3 regions of the Brevibacillus sp. YAE8 genome follow, and region 2 is predicted to be linked to each of the others. Evidence: riboswitches for the same ligand, from Rfam matches in the RefSeq annotation. Region 2 holds a riboswitch; each other region holds the start of a gene.
The links. Region 2 has a riboswitch for cobalamin ahead of metE (5-methyltetrahydropteroyltriglutamate--homocysteine S-methyltransferase). Riboswitches for the same ligand answer to the same signal wherever they lie in the genome.
Positions count from the first base shown of each region.

Region 1 (10,279 bases), on a different contig from region 2:
GCGGTTTTCCCCCATGTACTGCATGTCGAGGAACTCCCCGCGCTTGCCCTGGCAAAGCTGCATGACGTCGCCCACGTACTCTTTTGGCACCATGATGGTGGAGAGCACGTACGGCTCCTCGATCATTTCGATCTTTTGCGCTTCCGGCATTTTCGACGGGTTGTCGATCTCGAACACTTCCCCGTTTGTCCGGGTAATGCGGTAAATAACGCTCGGAGCCGTCGTAATCAGGTTGATGTTGAACTCGCGCTCGATGCGCTCCTGGATGATCTCCATGTGCAAAAGTCCCAGGAAGCCGCAACGGAAGCCAAAGCCAAGCGCTTGCGACGTCTCCGGCTCGAATTGCAGCGACGCGTCGTTGAGCTGCAGCTTTTCCAATGCTTCGCGCAGGTCGTTGTACTCGTTCGTCTCGATCGGGTACAGGCCGCAGAATACCATCGGGTTGATCTTGCGGTAGCCTGGCAGCGGCTCGGCAGCAGGACGGGCCGCATCGGTAATCGTATCCCCGACGCGCGTGTCGCCAACGGTTTTGATCGAAGCAGCCACGTAGCCTACGTCGCCGACAGTCAGCTCTTCCACTTGCGTCTGGCGCGGCGTCGAGGTACCGATTTCCGTCACCTCGAACGACTTGCCGGTCGCCATCATTTTGATTTTCATGCCTTTTCTAAGCGTACCGTTGATGACGCGGATCGAAGCGATAACCCCTCTGTACGCGTCAAAATACGAGTCGAAAATCAGTGCCTGCAGCGGCGCGTCCGGATCTCCCTCTGGAGCCGGCACCTTTTGCACGACCGCTTCCAGCACTTCCTTGATCCCGATGCCTGCTTTGGCAGAGGTGAGCACCGCTTCGCTGGCATCCAGCCCGATGACGTCCTCTACCTCTTGCTTCACGCGCTCAGGCTCCGCGCTTGGCAGGTCGATCTTGTTGATGACCGGAATGATCTCCAGATTGCTGTCCAGCGCCAAATAGACGTTGGCAAGCGTCTGGGCTTCGATCCCCTGAGCGGCGTCCACGACGAGAATCGCTCCTTCACAGGCAGCCAGGCTGCGGGAAACCTCGTACGTAAAGTCTACGTGTCCAGGTGTGTCGATCAGGTGGAGAATGTATTCCTCTCCGTCATCTGCTTTATAGTTCAAACGCACGGCATTCAGCTTGATTGTAATCCCGCGCTCTTTTTCCAGCTCCATCGTATCCAGAAACTGGGCTTCCATCTCACGTGCAGTCAACGCTCCGGTCAGTTCCAAAATCCGGTCTGCCAGCGTCGACTTTCCATGGTCAATGTGGGCGATGATGGAAAAATTTCGAATCCTTTTTTGTCTTTCACGGCGATCCATGTGCTGTTCGTTCCCTCCCACGCGAATCCATTCAAACGTACAGATTGCGCCTCGAAAAAATACACTAATGGTAATTATAACAAACGCTTGATATAAAGAGCAACCAAAGAGAATACGGCGCTTGTCACGTTTTTGCTCGTCACCAAAACTTTCTTTTTATGATAAAGTGATGGAAAAAGGAGATTGGCATGCAAAAGCAACGCGTGTATTCGGAGCAAATCGACTGTCTGGGCTGCCGTTTGGCCCTTTCTCTGGCGCCCGCCCACGTCGTCTATGAAAACGAGTGGGTGACGTGTCTGCTCGATATCGAGCCTTTTTCGGAGGGACACACGCTGATTCTCCCCAAGCAGCACCTCGTCGAATGGACAGATTTGGATGCGCGCACGATGCAAAACGTTACGGAAGCGGCGACTCTCCTCTCCCGTGTCTTGCGCCGTGTGTATAAGCCTGACGGGATTACGCTCTGTCAAAACGGCGGAGCTTTCAACGAGCTGACCCATTTTCACCTGCATGTCATTCCTCGCTTCCACGGCGACGGCTTCGCCTGGAGCGAGCCGCAGCACGAGCACGGAGCCGCGGCTCGCCTGCCGCAGACACGCAAGCTTCTGGCCGATGCGCTACAAGCGAGAAGCGACAAAGAGCAACTACAACGAAACGGAGACTGATCCAACGTGAAAAGCACGACCCACCGCCTGCACAGCTTGTCTGTCGCAGACATTCCCGATCTGATGGCGCTGTCCGACTCAGTGGGCTGGGACTATGACGAAGCGGAAATCCGCACGATTTTGTCTATCGGCAAAGTATTCGGGCACAAGGATGACGGCGACCGGGTCGTCTCGTCTGCGGCGATCATCGCCTATGAAGACAGACTTGCTACGGTCGGCATGGTGATCGTGCATGAATCGTGCCGCGGCCGCGGATACGGGCGCGACCTGATGCAAGCCTGTCTGGCTGCGGTGCCGGGCGATACGACCATCATGCTCATCGCTACAGCCGACGGGGAGCCGCTCTACAAAAGCCTCGGCTTTGCCACCGTCGAGCGCATCCACAAGTTTGTGCGCCCGGGCGGCAAGCTCGCAGCACCGCCGCTCCCTCCAACAGCGACGTATCAGATCGTCCCGATGAGCGAAGCGGACTTCGCAAGCGTCGCCTTGCTGGACCAGCAGGCACTCGGCAGCCGCCGCGAGCATTTTCTGCAAGCACGCATGCGGCAAGCAGCAACCTGTCTGGTAGCGAAAACCGAATCCGGCACGATCGTCGGCTACGGCTTTGCCATCCAAGGGCCAGTCAACCTGATCGCCGGGCCGATTGTCGCGCTGGATGCCGACATGGCGATCCAGTTGCTGGGCAAGCTCACGGAAAACCATCCGGGCCAGGTGCGCATCGACGTACCGGATGGACAGCCTGCCTTCCTTGCTTTTTTGGAGCAAAACGGCTTCCAAAAGGCGTCCCACCCGCCTGTCATGGTCGCGAATGCAGATCGCTTGCCGCCCCGGGCCGGCACGTACTTCGCCATCGGCGCGCAAATATACGGCTGAGTGCTGTGGGCAAGCACATGCCTCGCCAATTGCCTTGCAGCAACGAACAACCGGACCTTTTCCTCGTGACGGGAAAAGGTCCGGTTGTTTTTTTGAGAACGCCACGCCGACAGCCGTGCGTCACTCGCGATAGCGAATTTGCTCGAGCACGTTTGGCGGAAACAGCTTTTGCAGGCTGCTATTGTAGCGGCTCCCGTCTTCTGGCATCTGCATGTCTTGCACGCGGTACGTTTGTCCGTCGTAAGCGAGATAAAAGACCATCGGAGCGCTGACGCCGGAGGAATGCGCCGGATTTTTGCTCAATACTTTCACCCAGGCGTACACGACCCTGCGCTCTGCATTCGGGGCCTCCACTCCCAACAGCTCCAGACTGACCTCTCTGTCATTCGGCAGCCAGCCCAGCTTGGTTTCTTCCGTCTCCAAATAGCTGCGGACGATCGGCTCGACCAGTTCGCGGTTCGCGGGGGAAATGCCTTTTTTCACCTCGACGAACACATGTCCGAGCTGCTTGCCTTGGGACAGCACCTGCAGCTTCCAGACGCCCGGATCGGGCAGTGCGATGCCGGATGGAAAATGCCCGGACGCATCGTGCAGCGGCCCCATCACCTGATAGCTGCCCAGCTCGATGCGCTTGCCCGCACTGCTGTAAGCGACAAGCTCCACCCGAGACAACTCGCTTGCGTTCAACAGCCAGATGAAGCGCTGTGTCTGTCCTTCGTACAGGCCGTCGGGATCGGTCATCGCCCGGACAGGCTTTTCCCCTACATAGGAAAAAGATTGCTGCTCGTACGTAGCCGAAATGAGCGGCATCGGCTTCCACAAATCCGGCGCGAGAAGTTGGCCGCCCGGCAGCAGCTCTGGCACGGGCGGTTGGGGATGGGCGGCATGCTCGGCTGGCTGTGGCAGCGGCAAAGCCGTCCAGATGAGAAAGCCTAGGACGAGGACAGTCGCTGGCATGGCGAGCCTTTTCCAGCCGCTCCTTCTCGCTTCCCGGCTTATCCGCGTTCTTACCTGATCCTTCATCGCTTCGGTAAAGCGGACGTCGCGAAAAGCATTTTGATCGGCCCTGTCCTTCAAATTTGCGAGCCATCTGTTCTCGTCCATTCCCACTCACTCCCTTCCGCCAGACTCTGCTTCAGCCGTTGTCTCGCCCTGTGCAACCGGGTTCTGACTGTTCCCTCTGACACTGCGAGCACAGAGGCGACCTCGCTGATCGTCAAATCGGCATAGTAGTGCAGGACGATGACCTGGCGATACAGCGGAGGAAGCTGCAGCACTTCCGTCACAAGCTGATCCCGCTCTGCCTGGTCGAGCACGAGATGCTCCGTGGACAGCTCGCCGTCTTGCCTGATCCACGAGCGAGGCAGGATATTCCGAAACGACCAGGAGCGCAAATGGCCTTTGCATTCGTTGACCGCAATCCGGTACAGCCACGTATGAACCGTGCTCTCCCCGCGAAACCGGGGCAGATGCCGATACACTTTGACAAACACTTCTTGAGTTATATCTTCAGCCAGACTGTGATCCTTGACCAGAAAAGTGACCAGCCGAAGGACCCGCGTCCCGTACTCTTGCATGATCTGTTCGAATGCAGCGTCTGCCGTAGGCTGCAACGTATCCAAGGGCGCGACCTCCTTCACGCAAATCCTTTACTGGTTAGATGCAGCCGCGTAGATTTTGTTACAGGGAAGGGGCGGAATTTTTTTTGGCAATGATCGTCCAGCGCGTCGCCGCCCCCGGAGCGCCCGGTGGTTCCGCAAACGGATAGCCGCCGTGCTGCCAGCGATCCAGCTCGTACTCTTCCGTCTGCTCTGGCGGCTGGCTGTGGTGGCAAACGACGTTTTCCCTGCTTTGCACGACGTTGTAGCCCGAAGATTCCAGGAGCAACTCCAGCTCTCCCGGCAACAGCAGCGCCAGCTCGCGCTCCACTCGGTAGCGCGGCTGCTCCATCTGCTCCAAAAACGTCTCATAGGTCAGCGTATAGCGGAACTTTTGCTCGGCAATGAGCGTTTCTCCCTCGACTTTTTGGTACACCATCCGGTCCGGAAAAACAAACTTGCGCTGCATGAGCGACCATTTGCGGTTCACAGGCGGCAGGAGCAAGTCAATCGCCACTGTTCCGCCTTCTGTCAAATGCCGGGCAACGACCGAAAGCAACTGCCGCTGTTCCTCTCTACAGGTCGCCTGCTGAAAAATGCCTTCGGGCAGCAGCACATGGGTAAAGCGGGAAGCAAGCTGCAACTCCTGTACATTTTGCTCGATCAGCTCAAGCAGTTCCTCGTTGTCCTTGAGCATGCGCCGCTTCTTTTTTGTCGCGATCTCCAGCATGTCAGGGCTATTGTCCACGCCGCAGACGGACAAGCCGCAGCGCGCCAGCTCAATGGCAATGCGCCCTGTGCCTACGCCAAGCTCGAGCACGGACACCGGGGCTTGCTCTGCTTCTTGCAGCAGCCAGTCGCGGTAAAAAGCGATGCCCGCTTTTCCGGCAAACTGGTCGTAATAGGTGGCTTCCAATCCCGCGAATTTGGCTTCCGGGAGGCGCACATGCCGCCCTTCCCCTTGCATCCCACAGGTCGTACAGACCGAGCCTGCCAAATGCGAAAAAGGCACCCCTGGTGGGACGCCGTTTTTTGTATCGCCTAGCCATTCGTCGTAGCGGAACTTGCATACTTGGCAACTGTACACACTCATAATGCTTTGACCTCCTGTCGCGATTGCTGGACGCGGACCGCTTCCGAAAAGAAATAAACGTGTTTTTTCCCCGTGATCGGATGGGTGACCACCTCTGTCTCTACCCCGAAAACGTCGCGAATCAACCCGGGTTCAAACACTTCCTCCGGCGTGCCGGAAGCAACCAGCGCCCCGTCGCGAATGACGTACAGCCGATCGCAGTACATGGCGGCGATATTCAGATCATGCAGCGAGGAAAACACGGTAATCCCGAGCGTCTTGACCAGATCCATCACCTGTAGCTGGTACCGGACGTCCAGATGGTTGGTCGGCTCGTCCAATACGAGAAACTCGGCTTGCTGGACCAGCGCTCTTGCAATCAGCACGCGCTGCTTTTCTCCGCCAGACAAGGAAAAAAAGCTGCGCGAGGCGTACGCCTGCATGCCGACCCGCTCCAGCGCCTCTTCACAGATGCGGCTGTCCGCCGGGGTATCGGTTTGAAACAGCCTTTTATGGGGTGAGCGCCCCATCATGACGATTTCCATGACGGTAAAGTCAAACTCGATCGACGACTCCTGGCGCACGACCGCCATGCGCTGCGCATTTTGCCGGGCGGTAAGCTGATACACGTCAGCCCCGTCCAGGGAAATGAATCCGCTGCGCGGCTCGAGCGCCCGATAAATGCTTTTGAGCAAGGTGGACTTTCCGCTGCCATTCGGCCCGATCAGCCCCACAAATTCGCCGGAGCGAACCGTCAGGCTAACGTCGCGCAAAATCGTTTTTTTCTCCAGCTCGACCGAAATGTTCTCCACATGCAGATTCATCGCCCGCTACCTCCGAAAGAATATGAGCTGCGCATCATCAACCAAATAAAGAACGGACCGCCGCACAGCGCCGTGATAATCCCGATCGGCAGCTCTTCCGGCGCAAACGCAAGCCGGGCGATCACGTCCGCCCAGATCAGGAAAATGGCCCCGAACAAGGCGCTGACAGGCAGGACGCGACGATGGTCCGAGCCGACGATGACGCGAACGATATGCGGCATCATCAAGCCGACAAAGCCGATAGACCCGCTGATCGAGACGATGACGCCCGTCAAAAGCGCGGTAATGACCAGCAGCAGCTTGCGAAATTGCACCGTATTGACGCCCAGCGTCCCCGCCGCTTCTTCGCCCATCAGCATCGCATTGAGCGAACGGTATTGCGTCAACAGGACAATCAGACAGATGACGACGATCAGCGTCGGTATGGTCAAATACTCCCACTTCCCTCCGGCCAGACTGCCGCTCATCCAGAACAGGACAGAGCGGATGCCGTGCTCGTTGGGCGCGGAAAAAATAATCAGGCTGGTGATCGCAGACAGGATGGCGGAAATCGCGATGCCGGCCATGAGCAGACGCACCGTCGAGTTTTGCCCGCCGATGCGGGACAAGGTAAAAATAAGCAGGATCGAGACGAGCGATCCGGTGAAAGCACCGAAAGAAAGCGCGAATTGTCCGTACATGCTGAATGCTCCGAACAAAATGACCAGCGTCGCTCCGGCCGATGCGCCCGAGGAGACTCCCAATATGTACGGATCTGCGAGGGAGTTGCGAACCAGAGACTGGATCGCCACCCCCACAACAGACAGGCCGGCCCCGACGACAGCCCCCAGCAGGACGCGGGGAAACCGAATGTCCCAGATAATGGTCTGTTCTCCTTTTGACCAATCCACTTCCACCCATTGATTGACCAGCGGGAGATTCGCCAAGGCAATTTTCCATACCGTCGCTGGTTTGATTTCCACCGAGCCGAGTGTCACCGCAAACGTAATCGAGACGACAAGCCCGATCAGCAGGGCAACGATGATGAAGGGCATCTTGATCTTGTGCAGGGCCGTTCCCTCCTTGTCTAAGCAGCCGTTTCTTATTTGAATGTATCCGGGTGCAGACCTTCCGCGAGAATTTTCAGCGCGATCGGTGCGCGTACCCCTTCGGACGCTGCGGACAATGGCAGCACGATCAGACGTTTGTTCTGGATCGCTGGCACGTCAGCCAGTTCCTTTTTGGACAACAGGAAGTTTTGTTTTTGCTCGATCGTCTTGTCGCCGTAGTCGACCACGACGATGACGTCTGGCTTGCGGTTCACGACTTCTTCCCAGCTTACGGTCGCCCAGCCTTTTTGAATGTCGTCGAACACGTTTTTGCCGCCTGCCGCTTTAATCAGAGAAGTCATGTAGTTGTTGGCAGCGGTCAGCGGCTGATCTTCCCCGCTGTCGTACACGAACACGTTCAGCGGCTTGTCCACCGTGCCGATTTTGCTCGTGGTTTGCTCGATTTCCGCTTTCATTTTGCCAATCAGTTCGTTCGCCTTGTCTTCTACGCGGAAAATGCGGCCGATGTTTCGAATATCGGCGAACACGTCGTCAATCGTCGGACCCGGCTTGTTCGAGGACTCTTGCAGGTACGATTTGATCCCCATTTTTTCCAGATCCTCCATCGAGCCGACGCCTTTGTCGCCAAATGCGCTTTTCCAGCCTGCGTAAACGAAGTCAGGGTTTGCGGCCAAAAGCACCTCTTTGGTCGGATACTTGTCAGACAGGACTGGTACCTTGTCGTAGTCGGCTTTCAGCTCAGGCAAAATGTGATCGTCCAGGTACGCGGTTCCGACCATTTTGTCAGCCAACCCCAGCGCGAGCATGACTTCGGTTACGTGCTGGTTCATCGTCACAGCGCGTTTGGGCGCTTCCGGATACGTCATCTCGATCCCGTTGGTCACAATCGTGACGGGCTTGTTGTCAGCAGCAGGCTGGGCCGTTTGCTCCGAGCCAGCATTCGCCACCGTGGATTCGGTCGTAGCAGGTGCTGCCGAGCTGCATGCGGACAAAAGCAGCATAATCGCTGCCAGCGCTGCCATCCAGAAACCGTGGAAGGCTTTTTTTCTCTTACGGATTGTACTCATCTGGTAACCCCTCTTCTTTTGTTGTTGGCATGATGAAAATGAAGCGTTATGTAAATCGTAATGATTACGAATTACACCTTTACTATACAGAGAGCCTGCTTGTTTGGCAACACAGGAAATGCATCACCCCTTTCACAGCCTCGACCGCCACGGCGATGTTCATAGAAAAAAGCACCCCCCAGTTTCCAATCGGGAGGTGCTTGACATACGTAGACATGCCTATAGATTCGGCGTTGCCAATGACGCCTGTTCCTAGTCTGCTTCCACATCTGTCCCATCCTCGTGGGTCGATTGTAAATCATCTCATGGCAGGTCTCCTGGCTTACGAATCATCATCCCCAGCGCCCTTCCCATTTTTCGTCGCGCGAAAAACAGTGGCTTTTTTGCTGGACACTCCTCGTTACAGTGGCGGGACCGCGCCGGATTTTCACCGGACTTCCCTATTAAGCTGGCGGAACCAAACGATTCCGGGCAGCACCATCAGATTCATATAAAATTGTGAGTTTGAAGCCTTATCCGATCACCGTCAGTTTTTTCGGGAACTTGCTCAACACTTCTACGCCTGTTTCGGTTACGAGCACATCGTCCTCGATGCGCACGCCGCCTGCTCCCGGCAAGTACACCCCTGGTTCAATGGTGAACACCATGCCTGGGCGCAGCGTTTCCTGATTTTGCCCATGCACGGACGGATATTCGTGCACATCCATGCCGAGGCCGTGCCCCAGACGGTGAATGAAGTAATCGCCGTAGCCTTTTGCGGCAATGACGTCGCGAGCGGTCTGGTCGAGATGGGCAAACGTCACCCCTGGACGAACTTCGGCAATCGCCGCCTCGTTCGCTGCCAGCACCGTTTCGTAAATATCGCGCAGTTGCTCGCTGATCTGGCCGACAGCAAACGTACGGGTAATATCGGAAACGTAGCCGTCCGCTGCTACCCCGATGTCAAACAGGAGCAAATCGCCTTCCTGCACTTTGCGCGAACCAGGCGTTCCGTGCGGCAATGCCGATTTTTCCCCCGCCAAAACCATCGTGGAAAAAGACGGGCCGTCCGCTCCCAGACGCTTCATCTGGTATTCCAGCTCCGCGACGATTTCCATTTCGGTCTGGCCGATTTTGAATGTTTTCAACGTCTCGCCGAGTGTATCTTCAATCAGTTGGACAGCCTTTTGCAAACGAGCCACTTCGTCTGCCGATTTAATCAGGCGCATTTCGCGCAGCGGCTCTTCCACATCCGCGTAGCTCTCTGCACAGATGACTTGTCCCAGCGCCTCGTAACGCTCTACGGTCATGTGGCTTTTTTCGATGCCCAGCTTCTTCAGGTTCGCTGGCAACACTTGCTTGAGAAGCTCGTAAGGATTCTCAATATCCGTATGCGTGTGAATCGTCTGAACAGTCGAAGCCGCTGCTGCCGCTTCGCGGTCAAGGGCTGGAACGATCAGGGATGGCTCGCCCTGGGCTGGAATAATCAGACCCATAAAGCGTTCATGCGGATCGGTAAAAAAGCCGGTCAAATAGTAAACGTGCTTGGGAGAGGTGATGACTACCGCGTCGAGCTCTTGTTTGGTCAAAAATTCGTGCAGTTTCGAAATGCGCTCCAAATACACCTGCGTCACCTTCGCTTTCGACAAGATTCTTCCTCGAGAATACCATTTCCCTGTCCAAAAAAGAAGAGCGGAACGGAAAATTCTCTCTTGAAACGGACACCATATGCTAGGGGTGAATAACCAACATGGAACCAACCATCGTACAACTGGACAGCCACCGCATCGCCTGCCACCTGTCAGGGCGCGGCACGC
Region 1 is NZ_BAAIYG010000020.1:48,149-58,427, forward strand. Features, by position in the region: gene lepA (translation elongation factor 4) at 1-1,335, opposite strand, end outside; gene AC27IT_RS19840 (HIT family protein) at 1,524-2,000, shown strand; gene AC27IT_RS19845 (GNAT family N-acetyltransferase) at 2,007-2,873, shown strand; gene AC27IT_RS19850 (hypothetical protein) at 2,994-3,977, opposite strand; gene AC27IT_RS19855 (sigma-70 family RNA polymerase sigma factor) at 3,947-4,495, opposite strand; gene AC27IT_RS19860 (methyltransferase domain-containing protein) at 4,554-5,564, opposite strand; gene AC27IT_RS19865 (heme ABC transporter ATP-binding protein) at 5,561-6,367, opposite strand; gene AC27IT_RS19870 (FecCD family ABC transporter permease) at 6,364-7,401, opposite strand; gene AC27IT_RS19875 (ABC transporter substrate-binding protein) at 7,449-8,483, opposite strand; cobalamin riboswitch at 8,774-8,980, opposite strand; gene AC27IT_RS19880 (M24 family metallopeptidase) at 8,996-10,087, opposite strand; gene AC27IT_RS19885 (alpha/beta fold hydrolase) at 10,213-10,279, shown strand, end outside.
Region 1: linked by a shared signal. The riboswitch ahead of AC27IT_RS19875 (ABC transporter substrate-binding protein) and the one ahead of metE (5-methyltetrahydropteroyltriglutamate--homocysteine S-methyltransferase) in region 2 are both predicted to bind cobalamin.

Region 2 (10,279 bases):
TCTGGGGCTGGAGCCGTTTTTCCCCGAGGAGGAAGTCAACCCGATCGTCCTGAACGGGATTCGCACGCACACGAAGCAGCATGATTTCTTCTCGAAAAAAGGCAATGGCTACGTCCGCACGCTCAACGTCGAGCCGCTGACGGATGACGATTTTCGCTTTGAGTAAAAAAGTTAAACGATCGTTTAAAAGGGTTGCTGTCTACAGACGGCAGCCTTTTTGTCGTGCCCGTTACGCGAAAAGGGGCGAGCGGCGCGCATGCACAGGCGCGCGCGAAGTAGCGGATGAGTTGCCCACATTCCTTCCTGTGAGATTTTCTCGATCAAGAATCTTTTATAGAAAGGAATAAAAGAATTCTTCATTTTAAAATACCTTTTCATTCATATTTATGTTATAAATAAATGATGTGTCGGCTCTTTTGATTGCCACCCGGTCGAGCCGAGTTGGGCTTAGGCTGGAACAGCAAAGCGGCAGTGACGAGAGTCGCAGAATCATCGTGTCATGCGTCTGGAGGACTGATTTATCTGACAATGAATCCAGTGTTATCCAGTTTGGCTGGAGGCTGGACGAGCCGCTAGACTTCGTGAATTTTTTCACTAATCTGAGGGTTCCTTACAAGGCCCTTCGTTCTTACTCACAGGAGGTTTTTGTCATGCTTCAAAAAGTTTCATATTCGTTTATCGTCATCATCGGATTTATGCTGTTTGCGCTGTTTTTCGGAGCAGGCAACCTGATTTTTCCACCGATGCTGGGACAGATGGCGGGAACGAACGTCTGGGAAGCCAACGCCGGTTTTCTCGTGACAGGGGTTGGCTTGCCACTTTTGGCAATTACAGCGTTGGTGTATTCAGGTAAAGACGATTTGCGTTCGCTCGCAAGCCGTGTGCACCCGCTGTTCGGTCTTGTTTTCACGATTTTGCTCTATTTGGCGATCGGGCCGTTTTTTGCGATTCCGCGCTCCGGGAATGTTTCGTTTGAGATCGGGATCAAGCCGTTCTTGTCCGAGCAGGCCGGGCCTTTTCCGTTGATTGTGTTTACCGTCTTGTTCTTCACGCTCGCTTGCCTGTTGTCGCTCAATCCTGGAAAAATTATCAATGTAGTCGGAAAAGTCTTGACACCGATGAAGCTGACGTTTATCGGCATCATCGTCCTGACGGCGATCGTGTATCCGATTGGCGAGCTGCAAGCGCCAGTGGGCGATTACCAGTCCAAGGCGTTTTTCAAAGGATTCCAGGACGGCTATTTGACGCTGGACGCGCTCGGGGCGTTTGTATTCGGCATCATCATCGTCAATGCGATCAAGGAAAAAGGGGTTACGTCGAAAAAGCAAATTTTGCTGACGTGCGCCAAAGCAACGCTGATTGCGGGTGCGCTCCTGGCGTTTTTCTACTCGGTGCTTGCCTACATGGGCGCTTCCAGCGTGGAAAAGCTCGGCCATTTGGAAAACGGGGCGCAAATTTTGGCCAAAGTGTCGAATTATTACTTCGGTTCTTACGGCGGCCTGCTGCTCGGCCTGATGATTACTGCGGCGTGCCTGACGACCAGCGTCGGATTGATTACGGCGTGCTCGTCGTTTTTCCACGCTATGTTTCCGCGCATTTCGTATAAAAAGTTTGCCGTCATTTTGGCTGTGTTCAGCACGCTCGTCGCCAATATCGGGTTGACTGCGCTCATCAAGGTGTCTGTTCCGATTTTGACGACGATGTACCCAATCGCCATCTCGCTGATCTTTTTGACGTTTTTGCATCAAAGGTTTGGCGGTCGGCCAGAGGTGTATCAAGGCAGCTTGTTCGGTACGTTTCTCGTTAGCCTGTTTGACGGGCTGAATGCTGCCGGGGTCGAGCTTGCGGCGATCAACGACGTCTTTTCCCGCTACTTGCCGATGTACACGATCGGCCTGGGCTGGCTGCTGCCTGCATTGATCGGGGGCGTTGGCGGCTACCTCGTTTATTTGATGCGCAAACCATCGCTGCGCGCGCGTGAGCTTCGCCTGACCAAGCAATAGGACAGGCATTATGAGGAAGCAGCCTGAACGTTGACATCAGTTTGCAAAGTGGAAATAGTTTAGCATGACAAAAACTGGTTTACGTGTTACTGTATGAAGAAAGGTGTGTCCCGCCCATTTTTGGGGCACATGCACTCATACCGACAATTTCATATGAGTGGAGACAGGTTCCTTGGCGATGAATATCGGCGCAAGGATGAAAAGGGAAGTCGGTGAGAATCCGACACGGTCCCGCCACTGTATGAGGGGAGTTTGCACAACTTTTGGCCACTGGTCGAGCTGACTGGGAAGGCGTTGTGCAGATCATGATCCTCAAGTCAGGAGACCTGCCTGTTTCGACAACACTGCTTAACCTACGGGAGATAGGGAGGTGTTAGGATGCTGTGATCTCAGTGTTTATTTGGCATTTCTAACGTTCTTTCTGATCGTTGGAGATGCCTTTTTTATTGGGCGAAATCGAAAAAATGATCGCAAAGGATGGAGAGGAAGCAAATGAAAAGCAGCAACTTGGGATACCCGCGGATCGGCAAAGATCGCGAGTGGAAAAAGGCACTGGAAGCTTTTTGGGCGGGGAAACTCGACGAGACGACATTCCTTGCGCAAATGGAGCAAATTCGCAAGCAGCACCTGGTCAAACAACAAAAAAAGGGGATCGACTGGATTCCGGTCAACGACTTTACGTTCTACGACCACATGCTCGACATGGCGGTCATGTTCGGCCTGATTCCGAAGCGGTTCGCGTATGCGGGCGGTCCGGTGCCGCTGGCTACGTATTTTGCGATGGCGCGCGGCAACAAAGACGCGGTCGCCAGCGAAATGACCAAGTGGTTCAACACGAACTACCACTATATCGTCCCCGAGTTCGGCGAGCGCACGCCTGTCTTGACGGAAAACAGGCCGCTACAAGCGTACCTGGAGGCGAGAGATCAGCTAGGGATCGCCGGCAAGCCTGTCATCGTCGGGCCGTACACGTTTGTCAAGCTGTCCAAAGGGTATGCCAAAGACGAATTTGAACGCGTCGTCGATCAGATCGTGCCGCTGTACGTGGACGTCCTTCGCGAGCTGGAACTGCACGGCGTCGAGTGGGTGCAGATCGACGAGCCTGCGTTTGTCCTCGATCTTACCGGGCAAGACAAAACACTCATTCGTCGCGTGTACGAGCAGTTCAGCCAGGCGCTGCCGCACCTGAAGCTGATGGTGCAGACGTACTTTGAAGCAGTGGACTGGTACGAGGAGCTGATTGAACTGCCTGTCCACGGCTTGGGCCTTGATTTTGTTCACGGGAAAACAGCAAACCTGGCGAACTTGACGACGCACGGTTTCCCGCAAGACAAAGTGCTCGGCGCCGGGGTCATCGACGGACGCAACATTTGGCGCTCGGCCCTGGAGGAAAAGTGGGAGTTGGTCAAAACGTTGTGCACCGTAGTAGCCCCAGAACGGGTATGGGTTCAGCCGTCGAGCAGCCTGCTGCACGTTCCGGTTACCGTCGAAGACGAAACCGATTTGCCGGAAGAAGTGCGCGTCGCATTGGCGTTTGCCGATGAGAAATTGGCTGAAGTGCGCTTATTAGTCCAAGGTTTCCAATATGGAAAGTATGTTATTTCGAAGGAAATCGCCCAGAACGAGAAAGACTTGCAGCGCTTGGCCCAATTTCCGGCACGGAACCGCCAGGAAGTGCAGGAGGCGAGAAAAGCGCTGGCGTCGACAGCGGCGAAGCGGGCAGTGCCGTTCCACGAGCGTCGCGAGATTCAGCAGGCGACGTGGAAGCTTCCGCTGCTGCCAACGACGACGATCGGCAGCTTCCCGCAGACGACAGAAGTTCGCCAGGCCAGACAGCAGTTCAAAAAAGGAAACTGGAGCGTCGAACAGTACGATGCGTTCATTCAGGAGCAAATCCGCGAGTGGATCGCCATTCAGGAACAGATCGGCCTGGATGTGCTGGTGCACGGCGAGTTCGAGCGGACAGACATGGTGGAATATTTCGGCGAAAAGCTCGACGGCTTCGTTTTCACGAAAAACGGCTGGGTGCAGTCGTACGGCTCCCGTTGCGTCAAACCGCCGGTCATTTACGGCGACGTGCAGTTCGTCTCCCCGATGACGGTCAAGGAGAGCGTATATGCCAAGTCGTTGACGGATAAACCAGTGAAAGGGATGCTGACAGGTCCTGCCACGATTTTGAACTGGTCGTTCGTGCGCGACGACGTCTCCCGTCAGGAAGTGTGCGAGCAGATCGCGCTGGCGCTGCGCAAAGAGGTGGAGGCGCTGGAAGCGGCGGGCATTCGCATGATTCAGGTGGATGAGCCGGCATTGCTTGAAGGCTTGCCGCTCAAGCAGGCAGACAGAGCCGCGTATCTGGACTGGGCAGTCAAGTCGTTCCGGGTCGCTACCTCGACAGTCGAGCCTGGCACGCAAATTCATACGCACATGTGCTATTGCGAATTCCACGATTTCATCGACGTCATCAGCGAGCTGGATGCCGATGTGATCTCGATCGAAACTTCCCGCAGCCACGGCGAGCTCGTCTCGGTGTTCGAGACGTGCACGTACGACAAAGGGATCGGCCTCGGTGTCTACGACATCCACAGCCCGCGCGTTCCGGCTGTGGCCGAGATCGAGGAAATGGTGTCCCGCGGCGTGCAAGTCCTGCCGCCAGGGCAATTCTGGATCAACCCGGATTGCGGGCTGAAGACGCGGGGCAGAGAGGAGACAATCGCGTCTCTGAAAAACATGGTAGCGGCGACACACGCAGTACGAAACCGCCTGGCACAAAAAGCATAAGCATGAGCGAGAGGAGCAGCACAGATGGCAACAGAAGCCCAGATCGCAACAGAAGCACGGCCTGTCGGGCAGTCGAGAACTTTTTTGACAGACCTCGTCTTCCCGCCGGATACGAACCATCACAATACGATCTTCGGCGGCAAAGTAATGGCGTACGTCGACAAGATCGCCTGCATCGCGGCGATGCGCCATTGCCGCAAGCCGGTAGTCACCGCGTCCAGCGATTCGTTCGATTTCCTCGCGCCGATCAAGACAGGGGAAGCGATCAACCTGGAAGCGTACGTCACCTGGACGCACAACACGTCGATGGAAGTGTTCGTGAAGGTGGAGTCGGAAAATCTGTTGACAGGCGAAAAACGCATGACCGCGAGAGCGTACTTGACGATGATCGCCCTCGACGAGCAAGGCAAGCCGACGCTGGTGCCCGCCGTCATCCCGGAAACCGAGGAGGAGCGCCTCCAGCACGAAAAGGCGAAGCATCGCTACGCGCTGAGGAAGCAGCGGAAGGCGGAGTTGTAGTCACCGTTGCAAGAAACAGCATACAGCAACAAAAGCAATGCCAAAAGCCCTCACCGACAGGTTGAGGGCTTTTGCTGTGAGCGGCACGCAGGCACTAAGGGATCAAGGGCAAACACACAATGCGGCACGGGGAAAGCCGCAACGTCAAAACAACTGTTGCCGCACCAACGGCCGCAGCTCCTCTGTAAACTGCTCGACCAGCTCGGGCCGTCCGTGAAACTGTGCAGGCGTATTTTGAAACAGTACGGCTTCCCACTGCTCGCCCTGCTTTTTCGCTACGAGCGTCTGGTGCGCATGGAGCGCTGGATCAAGCTCGTCTTTTCCGGGAGGGATCATGCCGACCATGGCGCGAACCATCCCCACTTCCTCGCTGAGCAGGCATGCGGACTTGATTTTGTACACAAAGGGGGGAGTCAGATGGTGGGAAAAAACGTCGTGCAGGTGCGTAAAAATGGCGGCTCGTCCGATCAGATGGCTGCCGTCAAAGCCGATAAGCTCGCCGTCTGCCGCGAACGGAGCGGACATGCCGGATGCACTGTGTTCGTTCCAGCCGCGAATGACTTGCCGGTAGAGGGTGCGAATCGCATCTTCGTGTGTGGCTGTGCCCATCCTGGCGTACCTCCTTGGGTGGCTGTTTGAACCATAGTGTATCATACGAACCCGAAACGATGTCAAAGGCTTGTGAGCACGCACCGAACGCTACTTTCAGGATCGCGCCGCGCGTGTGCATGGTCTGCTGTGGCTGCCGTGCGCTTCGCTGCGAGTGTGTTTCCATCCGGATGGAGTTCCGGTCGTACAGCGATGGCAGGCAGCAAACTGAAGGATAAACTACATTTTTCAATATGTATTGAAGTGAATTAATGCAAAAGATATACTATTCTCAAAACTTGCACCAAACGAAACGCAAAGGAGTCTTTTCGGTATGGATCAGGATCAGCACCAGCACGTAAAAGAACGCATTCGCAAGCAATACGGCCATTTGACCGCCAGCCAAAAGATCATTTCCAAAATCGCCCTCGAAAAGCCGAGCCTGCTAGCTATCCATACGGCCAAAAAAATCGCGGAGCTGACGAATACGAGTGAGGCGACCGTCATTCGTTTTTGCTACGCGCTGGGCTATTCCGGCTACACAGAGTTGCAGGAGGAGATCAAAAAGTCGCTGTTGATCGGCGACCAGAGAAAGGGGCCGATCCAGAAATACCGCGACACCGAAGCTGCGCTCACCCGCGACAATTACGCGCACCAGGTCATAGAAACCGACATCGCCTACCTCCAGCAAAGCTTGCAGCAGATCGACTACGGCTTGCTGCATCAGGCTGTGCAAAGCATTATGGCGGCGCACCGGATCGTCGTCGTAGGGTTTCGCTGGTGCCACATCCCGGCGAAGTGGCTGTTTTCCGCCTTGAACGCGATCAAGGGCAACACCCACCTGTACACGGGCGCGGTCGACAACGCCGACTACTTTTTGACCGAACGCGAGCAGGAGTGGCTCGTCATTGCGCTTTCTTTTCCGCGCCATCCGAGCGAGACGGTCGCCATGGTGCATTCCGCCAAGGCATTGGGGGCAAAAGTGCTCGCGATTACCGAGGGCGAGCTGTCGCCGATCAGCCAGGCTGCCGATCTGCTGCTGAAAATCACGACGCCGCAGCCTGTTGCGACCAGCGGCATGCCTACGCTGTTTTCGGTGCTGAATGTCCTCGTCAAAGGGGTGATGGTCCACGATGCTGCGCGTGTGCAACAACGGCTGCAGCACTACGATGAGATCAGCTCGAAGCTCTACTCCTTCGTCGGAGAAGAGGAAGAAGACTTTTCGATCTATTAAAATCCAACGATTATCAAAAAAGTAAGGGAGGATGCAGCCATGTCTTTGCCCGTTTGGTTCGCCGCTACAGGCGACAGCTTTCTCACACGCGACTTGCCTTATCGCGATCACGCTTTTCAGGAAGTAGCCCGTTTGCTGCATCGTGCCGATGTGCGCATCGCCAATCTGGAGTCGACCGTGCACGACAACGAAGGCTATCCGAGCGCGCAAAGCGGCGGCACCTGGGCGATGTCGCCGCCAGCTTCGTTGCAGGTATTGAAGGACTATGGCTTTAACATGATCGGCTGGGCGAACAATCACACGCTCGACTATTTGTACGGCGGGCTGGAAGCGACGGAGCGCCACCTGAATGAATACGGCTTCGTCCATGCCGGCGCTGGCAAAAATCTCGCGGAGGCGTCCGCTCCCCGCTATCTCGAATGCGAGTCGGCGAGAGTGGCCTTGATCGCGGCGACATCGACGTTCCATCCGTGGTGGGCGGCGGGCGAACAGCGTCCAGACAGCATCGGCCGCCCCGGAATCAATCCGCTGCGCTACGTCATGACGCATTATTTGCAGCCGGAAAAGCTCGCCAGGCTGCAAGAGATTGCCGCTGTGACAGACATCAACGCCTTCAACAAGCTATTGATCGAGGAAGGCTTCATGAACGATCCGGGCAAAGACGTTTTTTTGTTCGGAAACGCCCGCTTTATGGCGGGAGAAGAGGAGGGGACGACGACTCAGCCGCATCCGCGCGATCTGGCCCGGATCGTGCAGCGGATCGGGGAGGCGAAGCGGCGCGCCGACTACGTCGTGGTCAGCATTCACGCGCATGAGATGAAAGGCGATGCCAAAGAGGTGCCCGCAGACTTTTTGCCTGTTTTCGCCAAAGCGTGTATCGACGCCGGGGCGCATGCCGTGGTTGGGCACGGTCCGCATCTGCTGCGCGGCATCGAAATTTACAAAAACAGGCCGATCTTTTACAGCCTGGGCGATTTCGTCTTCCAGACCGAGTTGGTGACGACGCAGCCGGCCGATTTTTACGAACATTACGGGCTGGACCATACGCACAACGTCGCAGACGCGCTGGAGGCGATGAGCGCGAACTACACGCGCGGCTTGTGCGTGCACAAAGAGGTGTGGCAGTCGGTCATTCCGCTGTGGAGTATGCAAAATGGCGAGCTGGTCGAGCTGGAGCTGCACCCGATTGAGCTTGGCTTCGAGCAGCCTGTCTATCGGATGGGCTGGCCGAGACTGAGCGCGAACCCGGAGATTTTGCTCGGACTGCGGGCGCTTTGCGAACCGTACGGCACGGTTATCGAAATGGACAACGGCATCGGGAGGGTGCGGCTGCAAAAAGGCTGAGCTGGCTGCGCCGAATCTGCTTTCCATCCCATACTTGAATGGAGTGATTCACATGATGGCGAGAATCACCATGGTCATGCTGTTCGTGCTGTACATGATTAACTATGCGGACAAAACGATTGCGGGCTATTCTGCGGTACCGATTATGGCAGAGTTTTCCCTGTCGCAAAAAGAGTGGGGGCTGGTCGGAAGCAGCTTCTTCTGGTTTTTCTCGATCGCCGGAATCCTGGGGGCGGCGCTCTCGGACCGGATCGGGACGAAAAAGATGCTCGCCATCATGGCTTTGTCCTGGACGGTCATCCAGTTTGGCGCTTATGCGATCGCCGGATTGCCGATGCTCGTGGTCGCGAGGGTGCTGCTTGGCATCGGCGAAGGCCCGTTTTGGGCGACGGTGGTCAGCCACCTGAACAAATGGTTTCCCGAAGAAAAGCGTGGCCTCGTCTATTCGACCGTCAACTTCGGCGCTTTTGTGGGCGCTGTGGCCTCGGCTCCGCTGCTGGTTTCGCTCATTGACAGCAACGGCTGGCGGTTTGCCTGGGCGTTCATGGGCGCTCTCAGCCTGATTTGGCTTTTGATCTGGCTGTGGGTCGGCAAGGACAGACCGCCGATCAGCGTCGAGGCGGCAAAGCCTGCGGCAGCTTTGCCCAAAGCCAAGTGGACAGACATCTCCGGCGTCCTGCTCTCGGCGACGTTTTTGCTCTGCTTCCTCATTTATTTCGCGCAAATTTGGGGCACGACGTTTGCCTCTGTATGGGAGCCTGTCTACCTGGTGCAAGTCATCCATTTAACGAATCAGCAAATGGCCTACTCGATTGCCGGGATGGGGCTTTTGGCAGGGCTGATGACCATCCTGATTTCCTGGACAGGGGATCGCCTCTATAAAAAGCATCGCAGCTACCGCAAATCGTACGTGCTGGTAGGGGGAGTCTCGATCATTTTGGGTGGCGTGTGCTTTTATGCGGTCACCTTCGTGCAGTCGACGCCGCTTGTGCTGATCGCGCTCTGCCTGGGAAAAGGGTTTGCTTTTTCCGTGGGCACGGCCGCCTCTGTCATCGTCAGCAGCATGCTGCCAGAGCGCACGGGCTTGCTTGTAGGCGTGCTGTCCAGTCTCGTCACGCTGGCCGGGATTATTTCTCCGCTCGTCACAGGCTCGATTGTGCAGGCAGCAGGGAATGTCGGCGTCGGCTTCAGCCATGCGATGATCGTGAATGCGCTCTTGTTTGTCGGCTGCGGCGTCCTCTTTCTGCTCTTTGCCAAACGGGAAGAAAAAAAGACGCCGTTGCTCGCAGAAATCCCTACGGTTTCCTAAAAGAAATGCTTTATCCGGCTCGTTTCAGGTGTTAAAATTTTCTGAAAAGGGGGTAGATGTGATGTATCATTTGAATGAAAACTTGCGGCAAAGCGCACAAAATTTCCCGGACCATCCCGCCTACATATTTTCGGGGGAGACGACCACGTACCGAGAATTGAACCAGCAGGTGGATGAGCTGGCCTCCGGCTTGGCCAAGCTCGGGATCGGAAAAGGAGACGCTGTTGCGCTCATCATGGACAATCGGCCACAGTTTGTAAGCGCTTACTACGCGATTTTGCGGACAGGTGCTGCCGTCGTCCCGATGAATCCGATCTACACGCCGCGGGAGATCAGCTTTATCCTCGCCAACAGCCAGGCTAAAGCCGTGATCGCCCTCGCCGCGCTCGAACCTGTCCTTACCCCCTTGAAGGAACAACTGGAGCATGTGACACATCTCATCTACACGGAGGCGACAGGCGATGAGCTGACGCTGGAGCAGGTCGCACAAGCGGGGGACGGCAG
Region 2 is NZ_BAAIYG010000001.1:369,159-379,437, reverse strand. Features, by position in the region: gene nrdF (class 1b ribonucleoside-diphosphate reductase subunit beta) at 1-166, shown strand, start outside; gene brnQ (branched-chain amino acid transport system II carrier protein) at 651-2,003, shown strand; cobalamin riboswitch at 2,152-2,351, shown strand; gene metE (5-methyltetrahydropteroyltriglutamate--homocysteine S-methyltransferase) at 2,496-4,781, shown strand; gene AC27IT_RS01155 (acyl-CoA thioesterase) at 4,806-5,300, shown strand; gene AC27IT_RS01150 (SgcJ/EcaC family oxidoreductase) at 5,445-5,909, opposite strand; gene AC27IT_RS01145 (MurR/RpiR family transcriptional regulator) at 6,223-7,122, shown strand; gene AC27IT_RS01140 (CapA family protein) at 7,162-8,466, shown strand; gene AC27IT_RS01135 (MFS transporter) at 8,519-9,775, shown strand; gene AC27IT_RS01130 (long-chain-fatty-acid--CoA ligase) at 9,837-10,279, shown strand, end outside.

Region 3 (10,279 bases), on a different contig from region 2:
GCATTTCCACTTGCCAGCCACACATTAAAAAAGACGCTTCCGTTGGGAGCGTCTCTATTGCCCTGCCATCTTCGCTGCGGAGCGCCGTTAGGTTTTCGCGACGGTCAACAATATCGGAGCCGTGCTCGGACCGGCCTTTATTAGTTTCCTTTCGCCCAAACTGGAGCTTGCCCCTACGGCGATTAACAAGGCGGAGGGGCGGTCGTTCCGCTGACGGGAGGACAAACGACCGTAGGGCTCGGCTCAGCGATGTTTATGGTAGGTTCCTCAGGGTACATTGATTATTCGCTGCGGGAACTGTGGAACTGTCGGACACCAGACGGAGGCAAAGCATTGGAATCGTTTGCGCTTGGAGCAGCGTTGGGAGGAGCTTTTACCGTAGGGGCGTCCTGGCTAGCTAAAGGTGCCCGCGAAATTACGGCTGAACGTCCTCTGTCGCAGGGGCCGGATGGGCTTGTAAATATTCAATGGCGTTGTAAATAAGCTCAGCGGCTTCCTTGCGGGTAATGACGGCTCATCCAGATCGGCTTCTGCATCGACCGGTTTCCATGATGCGGTTGGAGCGGTGATTGCTGCAATCATTTCCCGGAGGCGGGTGGATTCTGAGGTGTCCACCAAACTATCGAGGTAGCACAAGAGCAGAGGCTCTCCACACCTGTTCAGCTCCTCGCACCGGAAGTCTGCATTGCCCTGAAACCGCTGAACAAAATAATCGCCGAGCCGGACAGGACTTCTTTTCATGGCTGTCTCCGTTCGATGGATTTTGCTGTATTTTTTACCAAATCGTTGCGGATTATGAGTAGCTTGAGAAAAGCTGGCTCAAAAGATACCAGCGGCGCGGGCAAAGCATGATCTCGGAAAGTCTCGCTCTACGCTTGCGTGATGGAGAGAGCGGATGAATACAGCCATGCGGGTGGGGAGAGGGCTGGCCTCTTTGCTCGCGCCAAAGAGGAACGAAAAAAACCTCGGCCACAGCGGATGGAGGAACACGCATCTGCTTTAGGAGACCGAGGTTTTTTTCGTTGGGGCTGAAGGGGGTTACGAAATCGTTTTTTGCCCGGGCTTCCAGTCCATCGGGCACAGCCCGCCGGATTGCAGGGCTTCGATGACGCGCAATGTCTCATCCACGCTTCTGCCTACTTTGGAGTTGGAGACGACCGAATACTGCAAGATGCCCTCCGGGTCAATGATGAAGCTGGCGCGCAGAGGCGCTTTGGTCGCTTCGTCCAGCACGCCGTAGCTGATCGTCGCTTCCTTGCTGTAGTCAGAAGCGAGCGGGAAGGACAGCGGGCCGATGCCGTCGCTCGCCTTCATCCAGGCTCTATGTGTATGAATGCTGTCACCGCTCACGCCGAGCACCTCGACGTTCAGCTCGGCAAACTCCTTGATCCGCCGATTCAGGCTGAGAATCTCCGTTGGGCAAACTTTGGAGAAATCGAACGGATAGAAGAACAACAGCAGCCATTTGCCGCGGTAATCTACCAGACTTTTCGATACGGGGAAGCCGTTGTCAAAAGTCACGGTGTCCATCGTAAAGTCTGGTGCGGGAAGTCCAATGCGTGCGCTCATTGTGCATCTCCTCTCTCTGTTTTTCGAAAAATATGTCTGGTACCAAATTACCACGAATGATATTTATAATCAATATCAAATGAAAATTGTTTTAATTAAAAGTGCAACATGCCTTTTCGAGTTAGCCCAAACGAAACGGCGGTATGAGCAGAGGGAATTGGTAGTATGCTAATCCATGCAATACCACATTTGCGAACAAATGAAACCTTTTCGGTTCTTTTTTCCAATCCAACGTTCCATGGCGGGAGGCTCAGACAAGGATGCAGTCGCTTCTTTTGACCATCGTGCTTGTAGTGGTGGCAGTGCCGCCGCTCGTCTTTTTCGGCTATATGTACGTCTTGTCCAAACACCCCAAGCATTCCATCATTCGCTCCCATCCTTTTTTGGGCTGGGTGCGCTATTTGCTGGAAAAGCTCGGACCGGAATTTCGCCAGTATTGGTTTGACAACGACACGGAGGGAAGGCCGTTTTCGCGAGCAGATTTTGTCGGGCTTGTTTACGCGGCGAAATACAGGACGGACCTCATCTCGTTTGGCGGCAGACGCGATTACGAAAAGCCGGGCTTTTACCTGTCCAACGCCATGTTCCCGAAGCTGACGAGCGAGCTGCGGGTAGATAACGATCGGCCGATTTTGGGCAAAAAGTACGTGATTACAGATGAAGGGTTGTTTACCCGCCAGGAAAAATGGATCGAGGAACAGGTGAAGCCGTGGCTGTTGCACGATCAGGATGACATTGTCGTAGGAGAGCGCCGCGAGCATCCGTGGCGGCTCAAGGGCATGTTCGGGGCATCGGCCACATCGTACGGGGCGGTGGGGGAGAACTATATTTTGTCTACCGGAAGCGGAGCCCGCATGGCAGGAGGCTCCTGGATCAATACGGGAGAGGGCGGCGTGGCGGAGGTTCACCTTGCGACAGGCGTGGATATCGTCTCGCAGATCGGGCCGGGCATGTTCGGCTTCCGCGATGACGCGGGCCGTTTTTCCATCGAGGAATACAAGCGCAAGGCCAGCGTGCCCAACATCAAGGCATTCGAGCTGAAATTTCATCAAGGAGCGAAAATACGCGGCGGCCACCTCGAAGGCTCCAAAGTCACAGAAAAGGTCGCGGCAGCGCGGCTGGTGCCTGTCGGCAAAACCGTCAATTCGCCCAACCGCTTTGCTTTTCTGACCAATCCCGAGGAGGCGCTGCGGTTTATCGCCACGCTGCAGGAGGCGGGCGGCAAGCCTGTCGGGATCAAAATTGTCGTCGGGGATGCGAAAAGATTGGAGCCGTTGTTTGCCAAGATGGTCGAGCTGGATATTTACCCGGATTTCATCACCGTGGACGGCTCGGAGGGAGGGTCAGGCGCGACGTTTAAAGCCATGGCGGACGGGATGGGGCTGCCGCTTTATCCGGCGCTGCTCATTCTCGATGACACGGCGCGAAAATTCGGGGTGCGCGACCGCTTCAAAATTTTTGCTTCCGGCAAGCTCATCACCCCGGACAAAGTCGCCATCGCCCTGGCGCTCGGCGCGGACCTGGTCAGCTCCGCGCGCGGCTTCATGATGGCAAACGGCTGTATCATGGCCCTGCAATGCCACACAGGCAAATGTCCAACGGGAATCACCACGACCGATTCCAAATACCAGAAGGCGCTCGCCCCGGAAGAAAAGCAGTGGCGCGTCATGAACTACATTTTGCAGTTGCGCGAGGGACTGTTTTCGTTGGCGGCCGCCTGCGGGCTGGAGAGTCCGCGCGATTTTCGCCGCGAGCACGTCGTCTATACAAATGAAAGCGGGCAAAGCGTGCGGGTAGCGGACCTGTTTCCGTACCCCGAGAAGACGGGGGAATCAGGAGCCGCCCTGCTTTAGCCTGACCCAATGGTTGTAGTCGTGAATCGCAAAGCCGGCAAAGCTCGCATAATGCTCGAGATGTTCCTTCGCCAACTGCAGTTCGGTTTTCATCGTCTGGAGCGGCAGTGCGTGAAAGCTCGTGTGCGGCCCTTCCGCACTGGGAGCCGTCTCTACGGCGACGATCACCTGCTTTTTCAGCGTGGCCGCTTCCCGCAAAATCGGATGGGCGTTGGCGATAATCCCGTCGTTGCCCAGCGCGACATTGCGGTAGTCCATGATGACTACGGCATCTGCCTTTTCCAGCATCCAGGCGCTCAAGCTGTAATCCGTGCCCGGGACTTTGACCTGATGGAGCCAAAACGGGATGTCGAGCGTGAGCGTAAGCCCGCTTGAGCGCATGTCTTTTTCGATCAGGCGAACCGTGTCCATCCAGCTTTGCACGATTTTGTCGCGGTTTGACTTCCATTCCGGCAAAATGTACGGCTCAATGTCAAAATGCAGCCCGGCGAACCGCTCTTGCGCGGCGACCGAGGCGTTGTAAGCGCGGACCCAGTTGATAAACGCCTTGAGCTCGCCATGGCTTGCGGGAAAAGCCCATTGGGGACGGCCTTCCAGCGCTTCTACGGCGATTTGCTTTTCCTGCGCCTTGCGGATGAACTGCTGATAGACAGTCGGCGGGATGTCCCGGTCGATTTGCAGGTAGATTGCGCTCAATTGATGCTCGCTCGCAAACTGGATAATCTGCTCTTGCTGGGTGTAGAGCAGGCTGGCATCCCAAAGCCACGTGCTGCGCCGATGCTGCCATGTGCTGTCAGGAGCAGGCGGCACAGATGCCGGAGGGACTGCACTCGCATGGCCGGAAGTGGTGATCGCGACCAGGTTGCGCTCGGCCAGCCACTCGATCCGGGCGTCAAACAGCTCGCTGATGAAGCGCAGCGGAACCATCGTGCGGTTGCTGCGGAGCACGGCCGGGGCGTCAAAGTGGACCTTTTTCCCGTTGACCAGCGCGTAGTCCTGGCCGATGGTCAACTGAATGGTGTCCGGTTCTTTCCGGAGCGTCACCTGGCTCGTCTGTGGATTCCACTGCATGCCAAGACCGAGCTTTTCCGCGACAAACCGGGCGGGAACCATGGTTCGCTGCGTGCTTGGGTCCACGTAAGGCAGGGCGTCGGGAAACGTGACGTACTCTCCGTTCACGGCTACCTGGACTTGCGGAGCGGACTGGGCAAAAGAGAAGGGAGCGGCGCTGAGCAGAAAGGTCAGCAGGCCGACTCGCTGCAGTTTTTTCATGCGTGCTTTTCCTCGCGTCTTTCTATAGAATGTGCTGTACTATTTTACAATAGGACTGTTTGCCTTTACCTGATTACAAGGTTGCAGGGGAGCAGGAAAAATTTGTGAAGAAACGACTACTTTTCCACTGGATGACTTTACAGGAGCGGCGACCCAGCGGTAAAATGGTTGAAAATGACAAAAGGAATAAAAAATCAGGCTATTGTACACCTTCCTTCTACTCAATTGATGATTAGGGGTACTGCTTTCCTGATTTTTTTTATTGAGGCCGATGAAAAATCAAATCTACCTTCGCCGGAAAAATAAACTGGTCGTCGAGAAGGGACAGCATGAATTGCCTGTCTCTTATTTGGCTGCGGCTCTGCGCAACATCGAGAGTCTGGGCTACACGTTTTCCCTGGAGCTGCTGGAGCGAATCCGCACGCTGTCTGAAGCGGAGTTTTTCCCGCTTTACTCCGAGGTAGTGACGGTATTGAAAGAAATGGTGGGCGCATCCCGCAAGTACAAGCCGATGTATCCGAATTTTCCCGAACAAGTGATGGAGGCGAGCGAGGGAGAATTGTATTTGCAGGCGATCATCCACTACCTGACGTGGCAGCTTCCTGTGCACGAGGTGAAAAAACGGCTGCCGCTGTTGCGAGAATCCCGCCTGAAGGTGATCCAGTTGGGAACGGACGAAGAGCTTTTGCAGACGGGCATGAACCTGTTGCGGGCAAAAAGCTCGCTCTCGGCGCAGGACAAGGAAGACCTCGCAGCGCTGCTCACCGAGTGCGATGGAATCGCAGAAGCGCTGCCGCCAGAGATTCCGCACAAGGAAAACGCGGCGGTCGTAGCCAGCATCTTGCTGCGTGCCGACAAGCTGCCGCCCGGCTTTTTTGCGACCTATTGCAAAACGGCGACCGACGTCTTGCGGCTGGCGGTTGCGCTGTCTGACGGCGATGTCAGCCTGGCCGCCCCTGCGAAATTCCGCAAGTTCAGCCGCGCCGAGCGCCGCCTACTGCTGCGCTTGCTGGAAGCCAGCCCGAACCTCGCGGAAGACATGCTGCGCTACAAAGGCCGCTGGATTCGCCTCGGGGAAATCTTGCATCCGTTCGAATACAAGGACCGCTATCCGCAGACGGCGGAAGCGTTCGATATTTTGCGCAACAACCGCCGGCTGGAAACGTTCAACAGCAAGGTCGAGCTGGCGCTGGCGTGCGGGGATGTGCACGAGGCGACGAGCCTGCTCGTGCAGCGGCCGGGGGAATTTGCCCGGCGCCTCGACCACCTGCTCAGGCTGGCAGCGGATCGTGACGAGGTGCTCCGTTCGTTTGCACAGGTCGCGCCTTTGGTGTCTACCCCTGTGCTGCTGCAAGCGCTGAACCACTTCGAGAAAAGAGAAGCGTACGGAGAGTGGCGCACCTTTTTCCCGAAAGGAGAGGTGGCAAAAGTACAGACGATTGCAAACGCGCTGCCGCAGTTGCCGGAAGACGTCCGCGCGAGTGCAGCCCGCAGATGCCGGGAAGCCCTGCTGGAGCGGTTTGCTGCCCTGCCTTCCCTGGGAAAAGTCTACCTCGATCCGCGCTTGCAGGAGCAGCTCGTGCCTTTTTCGCAACGGTCGGCGAGCAAAGCGCTGCGGACGATCGTGCGCGGCTCCAGACTTCCGATCCCGGAGGGCAGTACGATCCGCTTTTTCACCTGGTGGAAGGAAGGCATTGTCAACAACGTCCCCACCGGGCGCGTCGACGTCGATTTGTCTGCGGTGCTGTACGACGCGGACTGGAAGTACATGGAGCACATTTCCTACACGAATTTGCGCTCGGAGAAATACCGCGCCTACCATAGCGGCGACATTGTGAGGGCGCCGATGGGGGCCTGCGAGTTCATCGATGTGGATATCGAATCTGTCCTTCATTACGGCGGCCGTTACGTGGTCATGTCGCTGAACTCGTTTACCAGTCAGCCCTATTGCGATTTGCCCGAATGTTATGCGGGCTGGATGATACGCAAGGCTCCACAGTCGGGGGAAATTTTTGAACCGCAGACGGTGCAGGACAAGATCGACCTCGCTTCACGCTCTACGATCTGCATCCCGGTCATTCTCGATCTGGCGGAGCGAAAAGTGATCTGGACGGACATCGCGCTGCGCTCCCACCCCCGGTTTGTCAATAACGTAGAGGCGAACGGAGGCGGCGTGGAGTGGATGGGAAGGGCGCTCACCTCGCTGGTGAAGCCCACTCTCTATGAGCTGTTCACGCTTCATGCGCAAGCGAGAGGCACGCTGACTGACCGGGCGGATGAGGCGGACACGGTTTTCTCCATGGACGAGGGAATCACTCCGTTTGACCTGGAAATCATCATGGCGGACTTTTTGTAAGCTCGCTGGTTTCGTTAGGCAAAGGGAATGAGGTGCGTGTCCATTAAGCCGGTAGTGGTGAATCCGCAGATGAAAAACGGCAAAATCAGAAACCAGAAAGCCTTGGTTGGAAATATCCGCCTGACCGGTTGCCGGCTGGAAGGATGTATTTGTTGTCTTTCATCTGCGATCTGTGGCGAACCTCCTATCGGTTGCAAACCCTTTTCGGCAGGATGATTCTTCAGAAGAAACATCATGACGGGAAATACCACGATCAGTAAAAAGAGACCCAATACCGCAACAGCCATTTTCCAGTCAAACCACTGTATGAAAAACAGTGAGGCTGGCACAACTACCATTTGGCCTACGCTAAAGCCAGCCTCTATTACTCCGAATGCGAGTCCACGCCTTTTATTGAACCAATTTGTGACCATAATGGTTGCGGCTACATTGGAGGCACCTCCAACACCAATGGAAGCGAAGACACCATAGAGAATAAACAATTGCCAGAGGGAAGTTACCCATTGCGTGAAAAAATGCTCAGACCAACCAGAAGTGTGCTGCCTAAGAGAATGGACCTGGCACCAAAGCGGTCAATCAACCTGCCTGCTATTGGTTGGGATATGCCATAAATGACAAAACTCAATGTGGAGATGAGAGAAATGGTACCTCGATCCGCGGCAAAGCCATTCTCCCAAGGTTCAATAAATGCTCCGAAAGAAAGTCTTGCTCCTTGCACAGCCAACAATGCGAAAAAGGTGACAAATAAAATGATCCACGCGTAATGCACTTTGCTCTTCACAGTCTCAACGCACTCCTTATGAGTTTAATCCCAATCTGGTCAGCATGTTTTTGAATAATTTCGCTTCTTCTTCACTGAATATGGACATCGCTTCTTGATTCACTTCGTCACTGATCTGATTCAGAGGTTGTTCCAATTCCTTGCCTCGCGGAGTCAGAAAAATCAAGTTCGTCCGGCGATCATTGGGATCGGAACGACGCTCGATGAGCCCCATATTTTGCAGTCGATCGAGCACCCCCGTGATGGTTGCTCCATCCAAGCGAAGCCGACTACCCAATTCCACACCTTTTTGGCCATCTTTTTCCCATAGCGCATGTAATAGAACAAACTGCACGGGAGTAATCCCGTACGGCGATAATTTGGCCTTTTCCATTTGCCAGATTTTTTGATACGCCTTCCCGAGAAGAAACCCATAGCAATCCTCAATCCGATCCATATGTACCTCCAAATATTTTATTGGAAATCGATGTAAGAATAAGATAACACGCACACAAAAGATTTGTATACAAATAATTAGTTCACAAAACAAAGATCAATGCCCAGTATGTTCCTATCCGCAGCTTTTGCTTGAATCCCCGGTAGCATTTGCTATTATTAAAGCAAGTGCTTGTCATAGAAACGAACGACATTTGAATATGGTAGAAAAACAGGTCCTTGTTTTTCGCAAGCGATAGTTTGCGAATGCGAGGTTAAAAGGGAAGTTTGGTGAAAAGCCAACGCGGTCCCGCCACTGTAAAAGAGGAGCTCTTCTTCTTGGCAACGGCGCCATCCACTGCACGCCAGCGTGCGGGAAGGAGGAAGAAGAGCGAAGATCCTTGAGCCAGGAGACCTGCCTGTTTTGATGTCCACTGATTTCCTTCGGGTCAAAGGATGAGGTGAGGATTGTTGCAGTCGGCTATCCGCGCTTTGTTTTCCTTGGAGGTTTGGGGAAACAAGGCGTTTTTTTGTACGCGGAAAGCGAAACAGGAAGCAAATCGGCAAACTCTTCACTTTTTCAGTCAGGTAAATAACGAGGCTATGGAAAACATTTGAAATAGGCAACGGAGCCTAAACTGCATTTTTGGAGCGCTGTGCCTCCGAAAATTATTAGGGATGGGCAACGGGGCCTACAGTTTATTTTGGGGGTGGGCGTACTTGAGCAACAAGCGGGGCCTGTTTTTGGTCTACACCGGAGACGGCAAAGGAAAGACAACAGCCGCGGTGGGGCTGGCTGTGCGCGCGACTGGACGAGGCAAAAAGGTCATCATGATCCAGTTCATCAAGTCGCCGGAGCGCACGTACGGAGAGAAAATCATCTTCGACAAGCTGGGCATCGAAATCGTGCAAAAAGGCGTAGGCTTCACCTGGACGAAGACGCCGGAGGAGCATCGCGCGGCGCTGCAGGAAGCGTGGGCGTTCGCCCGGGAAAAGCTCGCTTCGGGCGAGTACGATGTCGTCATTCTCGACGAGCTGAACAATGCGCTGGCGATCGACCGTTTTCCGATTGCGGACGTGCTGCCGCTCGCGGACGTTTTGGAAGCGATTCAAAACAGGCCGAGCCATGTGCATCTGGTCGTGACGGGGCGGAGCGCCAAGCAGGAAATCATCGACATGGCCGATCTCGTGACAGAGATGAAGCCGATCAAGCATTACTACGATGAAGGAATACCAGCGGTGCTGGGGGTAGAGTTTTGATGAACGTACTGGAAGCGTACGGCCACGGCGGAGATTTGTTGACGGCAGCGGACCGCTTTGGGATGGAGCCGGGCCAATTCCTTGATTTCAGTGCCAATATTAACCCGCTGGGCATGCCGGACAGCGTGCGCGAGATGCTTTTGGCCTCTCTGTCTGCCGTGCTGCGTTACCCGGACCCTGGGCATCGCCAGTTTCGCCGGGCGTTGGCGCAGCGGTTGCAGTTGCCAAAGGAATGGCTTTTGCCTGCGAACGGAGCGGCAGAAGCGATGGCGCTCGCGATTCTCGGGCTGCAGCCGCAAACAGTCGGCGTGATTTATCCTTGCTTTTCGGAATATGCAGAGCTTTCCGAGCAGTTTGGCGCAACCGTCATCGGCTGCTACGGAAAAGAAGAGAACGGCTACAAGGCCGACAGCGCCGAGCTGTACCGTCTGTTCGAACAGGCTGATCTGGTGTTTGTCGGCTCGCCGAACAATCCGACTGGCATCTTGTATGAGCCACAGGAGCTGTTGCAGATGGCGGACTGGACGGCCCAGACCGATACGTGGCTGGTCGTGGACGAGGCGTTTCTCGATTTTGTGGAAGAAAGCCGCCAGTTTACGCTGGCAAGTCGGCTGGAGCGCTTTCCCCGCGTCATTTTGCTGCGCTCGATGACGAAAATGTACGCGATCCCCGGCTTGCGTCTCGGATACGCGATCGCCCAGCCTGACGCGATTGCGAAAATGCGCGCGAAGCAGGTGAGCTGGAGCGTGAATGCGCTTGCGCTTTTGGCGGGGG
Region 3 is NZ_BAAIYG010000004.1:191,738-202,016, reverse strand. Features, by position in the region: gene AC27IT_RS08785 (peroxiredoxin) at 1,039-1,569, opposite strand; gene AC27IT_RS08780 (FMN-binding glutamate synthase family protein) at 1,830-3,422, shown strand; gene AC27IT_RS08775 (copper amine oxidase N-terminal domain-containing protein) at 3,402-4,694, opposite strand; gene AC27IT_RS08770 (TerD family protein) at 4,966-7,050, shown strand; partial or broken gene AC27IT_RS08765 (MFS transporter) at 7,068-7,532, opposite strand; gene AC27IT_RS08760 (MFS transporter) at 7,547-7,831, opposite strand; gene AC27IT_RS08755 (MarR family winged helix-turn-helix transcriptional regulator) at 7,848-8,267, opposite strand; cobalamin riboswitch at 8,463-8,682, shown strand; gene cobO (cob(I)yrinic acid a,c-diamide adenosyltransferase) at 8,966-9,505, shown strand; gene cobD (threonine-phosphate decarboxylase CobD) at 9,505-10,279, shown strand, end outside.
Region 3: linked by a shared signal. The riboswitch ahead of cobO (cob(I)yrinic acid a,c-diamide adenosyltransferase) and the one ahead of metE (5-methyltetrahydropteroyltriglutamate--homocysteine S-methyltransferase) in region 2 are both predicted to bind cobalamin.